DNA from 2 places in the Ensifer sp. M14 genome. Region 1 is predicted to be linked to the other one. Evidence: riboswitches for the same ligand, from Rfam matches in the RefSeq annotation. Region 1 holds a riboswitch; the other holds the start of a gene.
What was found. A riboswitch is a leader RNA that binds a small molecule or an ion and turns the genes downstream of it on or off. The one in region 1 is predicted to bind FMN.
Positions count from the first base shown of each region.

Region 2: it holds a riboswitch for FMN, as region 1 does, so the genes downstream of both, BLJAPNOD_RS10190 (6,7-dimethyl-8-ribityllumazine synthase) here and BLJAPNOD_RS16720 (DMT family transporter) in region 1, are expected to answer to the same signal.

Region 1 covers NZ_QJNR01000004.1:3,434,575-3,441,814, forward strand. The annotation lists gene BLJAPNOD_RS16715 (esterase-like activity of phytase family protein) at 1-1,079, opposite strand, end outside; gene BLJAPNOD_RS16720 (DMT family transporter) at 1,164-2,072, opposite strand; FMN riboswitch at 2,150-2,300, opposite strand; gene hupB (DNA-binding protein HupB) at 2,423-2,698, opposite strand; gene lon (endopeptidase La) at 2,920-5,340, opposite strand; gene clpX (ATP-dependent Clp protease ATP-binding subunit ClpX) at 5,718-6,995, opposite strand.
Region 2 covers NZ_QJNR01000004.1:2,130,712-2,137,951, forward strand. The annotation lists gene BLJAPNOD_RS10170 (DeoR/GlpR family DNA-binding transcription regulator) at 1-145, shown strand, start outside; gene BLJAPNOD_RS10175 (triose-phosphate isomerase) at 142-909, shown strand; gene BLJAPNOD_RS10180 (RpiB/LacA/LacB family sugar-phosphate isomerase) at 953-1,390, shown strand; gene BLJAPNOD_RS10185 (low temperature requirement protein A) at 1,680-2,957, shown strand; gene BLJAPNOD_RS10190 (6,7-dimethyl-8-ribityllumazine synthase) at 3,381-3,854, opposite strand; FMN riboswitch at 3,947-4,096, opposite strand; gene BLJAPNOD_RS10195 (ABC transporter ATP-binding protein) at 4,233-5,294, opposite strand; gene BLJAPNOD_RS10200 (ABC transporter permease) at 5,307-6,089, opposite strand; gene BLJAPNOD_RS10205 (ABC transporter permease subunit) at 6,086-6,967, opposite strand; gene BLJAPNOD_RS10210 (ABC transporter substrate-binding protein) at 7,082-7,240, opposite strand, start outside.

The DNA of each region.
Region 1 (7,240 bases):
TTGTCGTCGCCGAATTTCGCGGCCTCGAGGCCCTCCGGCTCGACGCCCTTGGCCGACGAGCGCTTCTCCGGGTAATGCCCGATCGACGCGATCGCCTGCTCGAAGCTGGCGCCCGATTCGAACAGGACCTTGCCGGTCGTATCGAAGATGGTGAAACCGCGCGAACCGCCCTCATAGTCGCCTTCGTTGGCAACGACGATGCGGCTGTCGTCGAGCCACTTGACAGCGTCAGGCTCGCGCTTGCGGCCCGGTTGTTCGTCCTTGAAGGCGATCGTGCCGTCGCGCTTGGTGTCGATGTCCTTGAGGTCGACGCTGCCTGCGGAGAAATGCGTCTTAACCACCGCCGCCTTGGCATCGATGATGACGATGTGGTTGTTCTCCTGCAGTGTCAGCGCGATCTCGTCCTTGCCGTTGAAGGAAACGAATTCCGGCTCCGGATCGTCGCCAGCAACGTCGGCAAGCCCCGTCAGGGTCACATGCTTGATCGTCGTGCAATCGGCAGCGCCGTCCTTCAGCGACAGGATCACCAGGTCGCCGGCAGGCATCTGCGGGATCTTGCCGTCGTTGACCTCTTCGTCGCGCTCGTTCTCGATGGCGATTGCAGCGAGGGTGCGGTCCTTGTTGACTGCGACGGAGTCCGGCTGACCGCCGAGATCACAGGTCGCGTCGACCTTTTTGGTGGCGACGTCGACGGTGGCGAGGAAGCCGGAAGGCTTGGTAAAGCTTTCGCGCGTGTTGACGGCAACCAGCGCCTTGGTACCGGCAACGGTCACCGACGTCGGCTCCCCTTCGAACGAAACGATGCCGGCGGCCTTCGGCGCCTTGGCGTCGGTGATGTCGATGAGGCCGATGCGCTTGCCCGGGCTATCGGAATAGATCAGCGTGTTGCCGTCTTCGGTGGCGGTGATGATTTCCGCAGATGTCGCTTCCTTGCGGGCGTCACCTTCCAGATTGTCGGCAACGGCGAAGGACGCAATACGGTTGAACACCGGTTCGGCAGCAGCCGGAAAAGCAACGGACGCAAGAAGCATGGCGGCAAGCGCCGTTCTGCATGATGAAATGGTCATGAAATCCCCCATGTCGAATATCCAAAACAAGGGGGTTCTGCGGGATGGCGATGACAGGCGCATGACAATCCCGCAGCTTTGTTGTGCAGCGGCGCCTTACGCGCTCGCACGCTCACGTTTCATCTCGTTGCGCATGATGAAGAGCGAGGCGCCGAGGATCAGTACGGCTCCCAGCCAGAGATAGCCGCTCGGCGCATAACCGAAGACGAGCCAGCCGGCGAGAACGTTGAGCGGCAGCTTGAGATCGTCGAAAGGTTGCACATAGGCGGCATCGGCGACCGTGTAGGCCAGCGTCAAGAGATACTGTGCCACGACGGTCAGGAGCCCCGCCAGCGCCAGCAGCGCGAGCATGGCGCCGCTCGGCACGACAAACCCTGCCGACAGCGCCATGGCGCCGTTGATCGGCGTCAGAAGCACGAGCAGCCAGACGGTAATCGTCTCCGGGCGCTCGATGCCCGTCAGGCTCTTCGTGATCAGCGACGACGCACCCCAGAGCAGCGCCGAGAGAACCGGCAGCAAGGCTGCCCAGGTGAAGCTCTCCGACCAGGGCTGCAGGATGATCGCGGCACCGGCAAAACCAACTGCCGCCGCGCCCCAACGGGACGCGCCGACGCGTTCGCCGAGGAAGAGGCGTGCCCCGAGAATGATGAAGAACGGCGAGGTCATCACCAGCGCGATCGCCTGCCAGATCGGGACGGAGGCCAGGCCCGAAACCCAGGCCCCGACCCCCAGGGCTGCGAGGCCGACACGAACGACGTGACGCCAGGGATAGTCGGTGCGCATCGCCGACAGGCCGACCCGGAACAGGAACGGCAGGGAGAAGATAAGCGCGAATGCATATTGCCAGAAGGCGGTCGAGGTGGCGGAAAAGCCGAGCTGCATCGTCATCCATTGCGTGACGACATTCAGCAAGGCAAAGGCAACGCCGGCCAGTACCATCCAGGCGGCACCGGCAATGGCACGGGAGGTGAAACGCATTTGGGTAGTCTGATTCATGTCCTTCATCCACAAACAGGGACCAACACAAATCAGGACGCATGAGCGCAGGGTACGACGACGGACGGCCCGCCCTTCGCACCCACGATCATTCTCTTTCATCCGGACTTTGACCGTCGGCTCCGGAATTACACCGGATCTGCTATCCTTCCAGCCCACAGAGGTTGAAAGTGCTCGCGGGCTTGGGCCGAAGCCCTTACCGCCGGTGGGGACTTTCACCCCGCCCTGAGAATACGCTGAGCCGTAGACCAAAGACTGCGCTGCTGCAAGGCCACCCGAAAATGCAGAAGGGTCCGGCGTGAGCCGAACCCTTCGAGACTTGGACTGCCGGCCTCGTATCCGGCCGTCAAGCAAACTTATCAGCCGTTAACGGCATCCTTCAGGCCCTTGCCGGCCGTGAACTTCGGAACGTTACGTGCCGGGATGTCAACTTCAGCGCCCGTGGACGGGTTGCGGCCCTTGGAGGCTTCGCGACGCGAAACGGAGAAATTGCCGAAACCGACGAGGCGAATGTCGCCACCGTTCTTCAGTTCAGCCTGGATGGTCTCGAAAACTGCATCAACTGCGGAAGATGCGTCGGTCTTGGAAAGTCCGGCCTTCTCAGCAACGGCAGACACGAGCTCATTTTTGTTCATGTTTCCACCCCTTTCAAAATGGTTCGAAACGACTGTGTTTTTAAGCCGCGGCGGCTTGCGCATCGCCCGCGTCTTGCCATTCCCAATTGCGCCTAATCCCTTGGAATGCAAGGCTTGCGGCATGCTTTTACAACAAAAAAGACCGGCCAGGGGCCGGTCTTCCTTGTTTTTCTGCCAAATGAGCCTGAGACGAGCACAATTGCACCCGCCGGCCCTGTCGATCAGTGGGCGATGGAAGCGCCCGCTTCGTCCTGCGAATCAACCGCGGCGACGGTTGCCGGCTCATTTGCCGGGTCCCATTCGATCGGCTCCGGGACGCGGATGAGAGCGTGTTCGAGCACTTCACCCATGCGCGAGACCGGGATGATCTCCAGCACGTTCTTCACGTTATCCGGAATCTCGGCCAGATCCTTGGCATTCTCCTCGGGGATCAGCACCTTCTTGATGCCACCGCGGACGGCCGCCAGCAGTTTTTCCTTCAGACCGCCGATCGGCAGCACGCGGCCGCGAAGGGTGATCTCACCCGTCATCGCCACATCCTTGGAGATCGGAATACCGGTCATCACAGAGACGATCGCCGTTGCCATGGCAACACCGGCCGAAGGACCATCCTTGGGCGTTGCGCCTTCCGGCAAGTGCACGTGGATGTCGCGCTTGTCGAACAGCGGTGGCTCGATGCCGAAGTCGATCGCGCGCGAACGGACGTAGGACGCCGCCGCAGAAATCGATTCCTTCATCACATCGCGCAGGTTGCCTGTGACGGTCATGCGGCCCTTGCCGGGCATCATGACACCTTCGATCGTCAGCAGTTCGCCGCCGACCTCTGTCCAGGCAAGTCCTGTGACCACACCGATCTGATCGTCGCGCTCGGCTTCGCCGTGACGGTACCGCGGCACACCCAGGTAATCCGGGATATTTTCAGCGGTGACGGCCACTGACTTGGCCTTGCCCTTGATGATCTCGGTGACCGCCTTGCGGGCGAGCTTCATCAGTTCACGCTCGAAGTTGCGAACGCCCGCTTCACGCGTGTAGGTCTGGATGATCGCCATCAGCGCACCGTCGGTGACCGAAAACTCCTTCGGCTGCAGCGCATGATCGCGGATCGCCTTCGGCAGCAGGTGCCGCTTGGCGATCTCAAGCTTTTCCTCTTCGGTGTAGCCGGCGATACGGATCACTTCCATGCGGTCCATCAACGGCGCCGGAATATTCAGCGTGTTCGCCGTGGTGATGAACATCACGTTGGACAGATCATATTCGACTTCCAGGTAGTGATCCATGAAGGTCGAGTTCTGTTCCGGATCCAGCACCTCCAACAGGGCCGACGACGGGTCGCCACGGAAGTCCTGGCCCATCTTGTCGATCTCGTCGAACAGGAAGAGCGGGTTGGACTTCTTCGCCTTCTTCATCGACTGGACGACCTTGCCGGGCATCGAACCGATGTAGGTGCGACGGTGACCGCGGATTTCCGCTTCGTCACGAACGCCGCCCAGAGCCATGCGCACGTATTCACGGCCGGTCGCCTTGGCGATCGACTTGGCAAGCGAGGTCTTGCCGACGCCCGGAGGGCCGACGAGGCACAGGATCGGGCCCTTGATCTTGGTCGAACGCGCCTGAACGGCTAGGTACTCGACGATGCGTTCCTTGACCTTGTCGAGGCCGAAGTGATCGACGTTGAGCACTTCCTCGGCATGGTTCAGGTCAGTCTTGATCTTGGACTTCTTGCCCCAGGGCATTCCCAGCAGCCAATCCAGATAGTTACGCACGACGGTTGCTTCCGCCGACATCGGGCTCATCTGGCGCAGCTTCTTCAGCTCCGCATCAGCCTTTTCACGGGCTTCCTTGGAAAGCTTGGTCTTGGCGATCCGCTCTTCGATTTCGGCCATCTCGTCGCGGCCGTCTTCGCCGTCGCCGAGTTCCTTCTGGATCGCCTTCATCTGTTCGTTGAGGTAGTACTCGCGCTGGGTCTTCTCCATCTGGCGCTTGACGCGCGAGCGGATACGCTTTTCCACCTGCAGGACGGAGATCTCACCTTCCATGAAGCCCAGCGCCTTTTCGAGGCGCATCTTCACGCTGGTGGTTTCCAGCATTTCCTGCTTTTCGACGATCTTGATCGAGAGATGCGATGCGACGGTGTCGGCAAGCTTCGAATAATCTTCGATCTGGCTCGCAACGCCGACGACCTCAGGAGAGATTTTCTTGTTGAGCTTCACGTAGCTTTCGAATTCGGAGACGACCGAGCGGCTGAGCGCCTCGATCTCGACCGGATCTTCTTCCGGCTCGTCGAGCGCCTGTGCTGACGCTTCGTAGAATTCTTCGCGCGGCGTGTAGCTGTCGATCTTGGCGCGCGTGCGCCCTTCGACCAGCACCTTGACGGTGCCGTCGGGCAGCTTCAGCAGCTGCAGAACATTGGCAATCGTGCCAACCTGATAGATCGCAGAGGGTTCCGGATCGTCGTCCGTCGCGTTGATCTGGGTGGCAAGCATGATCTGCTTGTCAGTCCCCATGACCTCTTCCAGCGCACGGATGGACTTTTCACGGCCGACGAAGAGCGGCACGATCATGTGCGGGAAGACTACGATGTCGCGAAGCGGCAAGACCGGATAGGTCGCGCTTTCAGTCGCCGGAGACGTTTTGCTCGTCATGTCATTTCCTTTCCGTCCCGATTTCGGGCCCGTTCCCGGGAGCCACAGCGGCACTCCCGGTTGTCATGTTTTCCACATGAAAGTGGAGTGCTAGAGAGTCCTTTTCAAGGCTCGACGCGACATCCACCATCATTGGCCGGATCCTTCTGACTACGCTTTATTGCTGTTGCGTACCTTGCGACGGAAAACGAGGCTTCAAGGGTATGCAACGGCCGAGGCCCGTTATTGAATCGTCACATCATTGCGTTGTTAAGACACTTTAGCAACAACCGAATTGTTAAATCGCGCGCCGTAGAAGCCATCTCAACAACTAAGTGTGGGGTCATGAAAAAGCCCGCACGAGGCGGGCTTTTTCAAATCTGATCTGTGGTTCGCGCTTAGGCCGAAACGTTGGTCTTCTCTTCCGAGCGCTCGGAATAGATGTAGAGCGGCCGTGCCGCACCCTTCACGACCTCGTCGGAAATCACGACTTCGCGGACGCCTTCGAGCGTCGGCAACTCGAACATCGTGTCGAGCAGGATCTTTTCCATGATCGAGCGCAGGCCACGGGCACCGGTCTTGCGCACGATGGCGCGACGGGCGATCTCGCGCAGCGCGTCCTCGTGGAAGGTCAACTCGACGTCTTCCATCTCGAACAGCCGCTGGTACTGCTTGATCAGAGCGTTCTTCGGCTCGGACAGGATCTGGATCAGCGCGTCTTCATCGAGGTCTTCGAGCGTCGCCAGAACCGGCAGACGGCCGATGAATTCCGGGATGAGACCGAACTTGACCAGGTCTTCCGGCTCCAGTTCGCGCAGAACCTCGCCGACTCGGCGATCTTCAGGCGAACGGACCGTTGCGCCAAAACCGATCGACGTCTTCTCGCCACGGGCGGAAATGATCTTGTCGAGGCCGGCAAATGCACCGCCGCAGATGAACAGGATGTTGGTCGTATCCACCTGCAGGAATTCCTGCTGCGGATGCTTGCGGCCACCCTGTGGCGGCACGGAGGCAACGGTGCCCTCCATGATCTTCAACAGCGCCTGCTGCACGCCCTCGCCCGAAACGTCACGGGTGATCGACGGGTTGTCGGACTTGCGCGAGATTTTGTCGACTTCGTCGATGTAGACGATGCCACGCTGGGCGCGCTCGACGTTGTAGTCGGCAGCCTGCAGCAGCTTCAGGATGATGTTTTCGACGTCTTCACCGACATAGCCGGCTTCCGTCAATGTCGTTGCATCAGCCATCGTGAAGGGCACGTCGATGATGCGCGCAAGCGTCTGCGCGAGGTAGGTCTTGCCGCAACCGGTCGGGCCGACGAGCATGATGTTCGACTTCGCCAGTTCCACATCGCTGCCCTTGGCCGCGTGGGCCAGGCGCTTGTAGTGGTTGTGCACGGCGACCGACAGGATGCGCTTCGCCTGCTGCTGGCCGATGACGTATTCGTCGAGGACCTTGATGATTTCCTGGGGCGTCGGAACACCATCGCGGGACTTGACCATCGAGGTCTTGTTCTCTTCGCGAATGATGTCCATGCAGAGCTCGACGCATTCATCGCAGATGAAAACCGTCGGTCCGGCAATCAGCTTGCGGACTTCGTGCTGGCTCTTGCCGCAAAACGAACAATAAAGCGTATTCTTCGAGTCACCGCCGTTGCTACCGCTGACCTTGCTCATTTCCATTTCCTTCCAGCACGCCGGATATCCTCGAAAAGATATCACGGACCACTCAATTCGCCCCGCGCAAAGATCTGCGCTGCATTAAGAGGGCTTCCGGGAGTACCCACCGTATCAGGGCATTTCACCCAAGATCCGGCCGCAACGACTCTCCCACCTAACTCTGAACCCTATGCCTTCACAGCTCAACATAGCATTAAGGGTTCATCTTAGCGGCTTTACCCCCTCGATAAAGCCCTTTCACT
Region 2 (7,240 bases), 1.3 Mb from region 1:
CGCCCTGCATTTCCTGACCGGGCTCGACGCCTTCGACGCGGTGCTGACGGGTGCGGAGGTGGCGGACGAGCATGCCGTGGCGCTTCGCGAAGCCGGCATCCGCCTGGTCACGGTCGACACTCGAAAAATATCGGAGACAGCATGAACAAGCCGCAGCTCTGGGTGGGCACAAGCTGGAAGATGAACAAGACGCTGGCGGAAGCCATGGTCTTTGCCGATGGGCTGGCAGCCGCCGACGGCGCGCGAGACGAGCGCATCCAGCGTTTCGTCATTCCGCCTTTCACCGCCGTTCGCCAGGTCAAGGACCGGCTGGTCGAGACGAGCGTCAAGGTCGGCGCGCAGAACATGCATTGGGACGACGCCGGCGCCTGGACCGGCGAAGTTTCGCCAGTCATGCTGAGGGATTGCAACCTCGACGTTGTCGAGCTCGGCCACAGCGAACGGCGCGAGCATTTTGGCGAGACCGACCGGACCGTGGGCCTGAAGACGGCAGCGGCCGTGCGTCACGGCCTGGTGCCGCTGATCTGCATCGGCGAGACGCTCACCGAGCGCGAGGCGGGCGAGGCGGATGCCGTCCTGAAACGGCAGGTGGAAGGTGCGCTGGCGCTTCTTGAAGGCGATGCCCGCAAGGCGACGATCCTGCTTGCCTACGAACCGGTCTGGGCCATCGGCGTCAACGGCATTCCGGCGACATCAGATTATGCCGACGAGCGCCATAAGCGGATTGCCGATGTGGCAGAGGCAGCTCTCGGCGTACGCGTTCCCGTGCTTTACGGCGGCAGCGTCAACCCCGGCAATTGCGAAGAACTGATCACCCAGCAGCATATCGACGGCCTGTTCATCGGCCGCTCCGCCTGGGACGTCAACGGCTATCTCGACATTTTGCAGCGTGTGTCGAAGGCGATCTGAGCCCTCGCACGTCGCAGACCAACAAGAACGGAAAGGAACGACCATGAAGATCGCAATCGGAGCAGACAGCGCCGGCAAGCCCTTGCTCGACGTCATCGCCGCTCACCTGAAGAGCAAGGCCGACCTCGAAGTCAGCGACCTCAGCCAGTCCGGCTTTTACGCCGACCTGTCGCAGAAGCTGGCGCAGACCATCGTCGACGGCGAGAACGAACGCGGCATCCTGTTCTGCGGCACCGGCATCGGCGTCTGCATCTCGGCCAACAAGGTGCCGGGCATCCGCGCCGCGCTGACCCACGACACCTATTCGGCCGAGCGGGCGGCCAAGTCGAACAATGCCCAGATCATCACCATGGGCGCGCGCGTCATCGGGCCGGAGCTGGCGAAGTCGATCGTCGACGCCTGGCTTGCCTCCGAGTTCGACCCGAACGGCTCGTCGGCCGGCAATGTCGACGCGATCGATCGTCTCGACGCGGCGAAGTAATTCAATCGACCAAGAGAGCGTTTCCGGCTTAAACCGGGCCGCAGAGGCGCTCTGTCTCTTTGCTTCACGCATTTCCTGGCGGAAAACCGCTTCGCACTTCTCCTGGAAATGCTCCGATACCGCGATGCACGTTGATCCTCCCTCGCGCATCGCGGCGAACGCCCGGCAGAGATGCCGGGCGTTTTCATGTTCAGCCAATGCCGGGAGATCTGGCACTGCCCGCTTGACGAAGCTTCTGCAAATATTTGAATATTCTTGCATATCGTCCCGCCAGCGAGGTCTGCGCCCCATGTCCGACGCCACCACGACACCGCCCCTTGCCGTAAGCCACCGCCTGGCACGCATGAGCGGCCGCGACACGCATGAGCATCATCGCACCGCAACGACACTCGAGCTTCTGTTCGACCTGACCTTCGTCATCGCGTTCAGCCTTGCGGCATCGCAGCTCGCGCATCTGATGGCCGAAGGGCATTTCGGGGCGGGGCTGATCGGCTTTACGCTGGCGATCTTTGCCATCTGCTGGGCCTGGATCAATTTCACCTGGTTCGCTTCCGCCTATGACACCGACGACTGGGTGTTCCGCTGCGTGACCATGGTGCAGATGGTCGGCGTGCTGATCCTGGCGATCGGCCTTCCCGCCATGTTCCACTCGATCGACGTGGGCGGGCATCTCGACAATGGCGTGATGGTGCTCGGCTATGTCGTCATGCGCGTGGCGATGATCTTCCAGTGGCTGCGCGCCACCCACCAGGATCCGGTGCGGCGCGATGCCTGCATGACCTATGTGATCGCCATCGGCATTGCCCAGCTTGGCTGGATCGTGCTGATCTTCTTCGATTTCTCGCTCACCGTGTCCATCGCCATGGCCGTGGTGCTGACGGCGATCGAGATGCTCGGGCCCTATATCGCCGAGACGCGGCATGGCGGCACGCCCTGGCATGCACACCACATCGCCGAACGCTACGGTCTTCTGGCGATCATCGCGCTCGGCGAAGGTGTGGTCGGCACCGTCGCCTCGATCACCGCTGTCGTCGACGGGGAGGGCTGGAACCTCGACGTGGCGCTCGTCTGCCTTGCCGGCACCGGGCTCACCTTCGGCATGTGGTGGATCTATTTCCTGTTGCCGAGCGCCGAGGTCCTGCATGCGCACCGCAGGCGTTCCTTCGTCTGGGGCTACGGGCACATCTTCATCTTTGCCGCCATCGTTGCCACTGGCGCGGGTCTGCATGTGGCTGCCTATTACATCGAACACAAGGCGCATATCAGCTCACTGGCAACCGTTCTGACCGTGGTCATTCCGGTCGGGGCCTACATCGGCCTGGTCTACGGCATGTATGCCTATCTGCTGCGGCAGGCGGAGCCGCTGCATGCGTGGCTGCTGGCCGGAACGGTGCTTGTGCTAGCGGCGTCGATCGTAGCGGCGATGGCGGGCGTCGATATGGCGATCTGCCTGATCATCGTGATGTTCGCGCCTTTCGTGACCGTCGTCGGCTTCGAGGCAGCCGGCCATCGCCACCGGATGGCGGCGCTGGAACGTTGTCTTGCCGAGGCCGGGCCGGCGCATTGAGTGCCTTGAATTGCCGAGTCGAAACAGCTGTTTGGCGGCCTGTGCTGACGGGTCGATTCAGGTGGTTCAGAGGTTGATTCAAGGAAGCCTCGTGCGCCTTCGCGTGGATTTGTCCTTCACGCGCTTTGTCTGGAGCTGCCCCTCACCCTAGCCCTCTCCCCGCAGGCGGGGAGAGGGGACGGTCGAGCGTGTGGCGTCGTCATCGCTCTTCCGTGAACCCAGCGCGGTCATGCCGTGCGACGGCCTCGTCAGCCGCTTTGCTGGTTCCGATCACTGCAGCGGAGGGAGGCAAAGGCTGAAGCCGTCAGGTGGAGGTGTTGGGCGTGAGAGCGTGCCACGCATGTCCTTCTCCCCGCAGGCGGGGAGAAGGTGGCTGGCAGGCCGGATGAGGGGCTGCCGGGTGCGATGCAGTGAAGTGTCAGATCAGGCGTTGACCAGAGCCAGCTTGGCGCGGGCGTCGAGGATCTGGGCGCAGGCATTGGCGGCCTCTTCGCCCTTGGCGACGAAGTGCTCGCGGAAGAAGGCGATCAGCGGCGAGCTTTCCTGGAAATTGTGCGGGGTCAGCACGGCGGAAAGCACCGGCACGTCGGTGTCGAGCTGGACGCGCATCATGCCGTCGAGCACGGTGCCGGCGACGAAATCATGCCGGTAGATGCCGCCATCGACGACGAAGGCGGTGCCGAGGATTGCGGCATAGCGGCCGGTCCTGGCAAGCTTCTGGGCATGCAGCGGGATCTCGAGTGCGCCTGGCACATCGAAGATCTCGACATCGGCGGCCGAACCGCCGAGCTTCGTCCATTGGGCGACAAAGGCATCGACGCAACGATCAACGATGTCGGCATGCCAGCGGGCACGAACGATCGCGATCTTGGCGGTGGGGTGGGAAAGAATAGTCATGGGTCTCAAGCCTTCCAGGGTTTGGCGTTTCCAATTTTCCCGTCGGGCGAACATGCATGCGCGCGAAGCCCCGGCGTGGGGTCCACGTTCCTGCTTGCTCTCTTCCATCCGGACTGTGACCGTCGGCTCCGGAATCTGACCGGATCTGCTGACCCTCGAGGAAAGCCCTCGAAGCGCTCGCGGGCTTCGACCTTTCGATCGCTACCGCCGGTGGGGAGTTTCACCCCGCCCTGAGAACAGGGCCGACTATATAGATCGGCCACGCGTGGTCAAACGCGTGGCGCGACGAAAATCCTGGAAATTACGACAGATTTTTCCACGGTCTGCCGCTGCCGGGCGAAATGATTCCGGCAGCGCGGTGCCTTCTCAGGTCCGACGTTACTCTCGGATGACCAGCAGATCCTTGGCAGCGAAACGCAGCGTGACGTTGTCGCCGAACGTTGGGGGCGTCAGGCCGGGATCGTTGAACATGTCGAAAGAGATGACATCGCCGCCGATGCGCAGCTTGGTGCGGATGACCGAGCCGAGGAAGCTGGTCGAAACCACCTCTCCGGTCAGCGCCGTATCGCCCTTGGCGCTGTCGGCGATCGAGCCTGCTTCCGGGCGCAGCGCGAGCGAAATGTTGTCGCCGCCCTTCATGCCGGAAATCTGCTCCTTCAGCGAGACCTGCTGGTTGCCGATGGTGACGGCGCCAGAGGCAGGGTCTGCGACCTTGGCTTCGATGATGTTGAGCGTGCCGACGAAGGAAGCGACGAAGCGGGTGGCAGGCGTGTTGTAGATCTCGAACGGCGTGCCGATCTGGTCGGCACGGCCGCCATTCATCACGACGATGCGATCCGAGATCGACAGCGCCTCTTCCTGGTCATGGGTGACGAAGACGGTGGTGATGCCGAGCTGCTGCTGGATCTGGCGGATTTCCTCGCGCAGCGACACGCGGATCTTGGCGTCGAGCGCCGAGAGCGGCTCGTCGAGCAACAGCACCTGCGGCTTGACGGCGAGCGCGCGCGCCAGCGCAACGCGCTGCTGCTGGCCGCCGGACAGCTGGTAGGGGAAACGGTCGGCCAGGTGCTCGAGCTTGATCAGGCTCAGCATCTCCTTGACGCGCGTATCGGTCTCCGCCTTCGGCGCGCCGGCGACCTTCAGGCCGAAGGCGACGTTGTCGTGCACATTCATGTTGGGAAACAGCGCATAGGCCTGGAACACCATGCCGATGTTGCGCTGGTTCGGCTTCAGCGTGCCCTGGTCCTTGCCATCGATGACAATGGATCCGCTGGATGGCGTCTCGAAGCCGGCGATCATGCGCAGCACGGTCGTCTTGCCGCAGCCCGAGGGCCCAAGGAACGAGACGAACTCGCCCTTCTCGATTGCCATGTCGAAGCCATGCACGACTTGCACGGGGCCGAAGGATTTCTGGATGTTGGTCAGTGTCAGGAAACTCATATGGACCGATCCTCAGGCCTTGGGAGGCGCGCTTTTTTGAAAGCGCGAGACGAGCTGGATGAGGCCGAGGCAGCCCCAGGTGATGCCGAACGCGATAACGGCGAGGGCGGCTGGCTCATAGGCGCGGTTGGCGCCCAGAAGCTGCATATACGGACCGAAGGCCGGCCTGTTCAAAAGCGCTGCCATGGTGAACTCGCCGATAACGATGGCGAAGGTCAGGAAGGCGCCGGAGAGTACCGCGACCAGAACATTCGGCAGGATGATCCGCCCCAGAATGGTCGCCCATCCCGCGCCGAGGCTTTGAGCGGCTTCGGTCAGGGTGGCGATGTCGATCGTCCGCAGACCCGTGTCCACCGCCCGGTACATATAGGGAAGCGCAAGAATGGCGTAGCCGAACATCAGGAGCACATTGGTGCCGGCGATCGATCCGGTGAGCGGCAGCCAGCTCGAGGTGTTGTAGAGACGGATATAGCCGAAGACGATGACGATTGCCGGAATGACGAGCGGCAGCAGCGTGATGAACTCGATGTAGGGCCGCAAGCCAGGTAGCTTCAGGCGAACCCAGTAGGCCGTCGGCACCACAAGCAGCACGCCGAAGGCGATGGTGAACAGTGCCTGCATGATGGAATAGGTGAAGGTCTCCTGGAAGCGCGGATCGCTGAAGACCTTTGCATAGGCGTCGAACGAATACTCGCCGCGGCGCATCTTCAGCGAGAAGTTCGTCATGCCGATGAGCGGCAGGGTGAAATAGAGGAGGCCGAAAATCAGGGCCCCCCAGGCCCATATCTTCTTCATTTCAGCCACCTCTCGCTGCGGGCGCGAAGCCAGATGTAGATCGCGTTGGCGATGCCCGTGACGACGATCATGCCGAAGGCAAGCGCGTAGCCGAGGTGCGGGTTGCCGAGAACGTCGCCGCGGATCTGGGCGAAGAGCAGGATGGGGACGATCGAGAGCGACGAGCCGGTGAGTGCGATTGCGGTCGCGACGGCTCCGAAGGCGTTTGCGAAGAGGAGCGCGAGGGTGCCGAGAAGCGAGGGCAGCAGGATCGGGAAAGCGACCATGCGCCAGTACTGCAAGCCCGTGGCACCGAGAATTTCGGCGGCCTCGCGCCACTCGCGCTTCAATCCGTCGAGAGCCGGGGTGATGATGAGGATCATCAGCGGAATCTGGAAGAACAGATAGGTGACGGTGAGCCCCCAGAACGACAGGAGGTTGAAGCCGAGCAGTCTGAGGTCGAGACCGAAGTTCGAGCGCAGGAAGACGGTGAGGATGCCAACGGGACCGAGCGTCGCCAGAAACGCGAAGGCGAGCGGCACGCCGGCGAAGTTCGAGGCGACGCCGGAAAAGGTCAGAAGCGGTCCGCGAATCCATTTCGGCAACCCGCCGAAGACGACGGCAGACGCAATAGCAAAGCCGATCAGGCAGCCGAGAAGCGCCGAGGCAATGCTGATCTTGATGGAGATCCAGTAGGCCGACAGGATCGACGGCCTGAACAGACCGATGACGTTGTCGAACGTAAAGCTGCCATCAGGCGTCTGGAAGGCGCCGACCACGATCTTCATCGTTGGCAGAATCAGAAAAAGGAACACGAACGCTGCAAAGGGCAGGACGCCGAGCCAGTGAAGCGGAAGACGGCGCGCAGGTGGCCTGGCGCCGGTGTGAGCAGATGACATTCCGTTCGCCCCGAGATGCCGCGCTACGGACGCGGTCGTTCATTGAATTTCTTATGGTTATAGCATCTGCCCCGGCCGGAAAACCGGCCGGGGCAGGATCGAGTGTGGAAACGCTTACTGAACGTTGGCGCCGACCACGGAATCCCAGGCGCCGGTGACCGCTGCCTTGTTGGCATCGACTTCTTCGAGCGTCGGGAAGTAGGCCTTCTCGTAGGCAGCTGCCGGCGGCAGGGCGTCGATCAGTTCCTGCGGAACCTTGCCGGCCTTGACCAT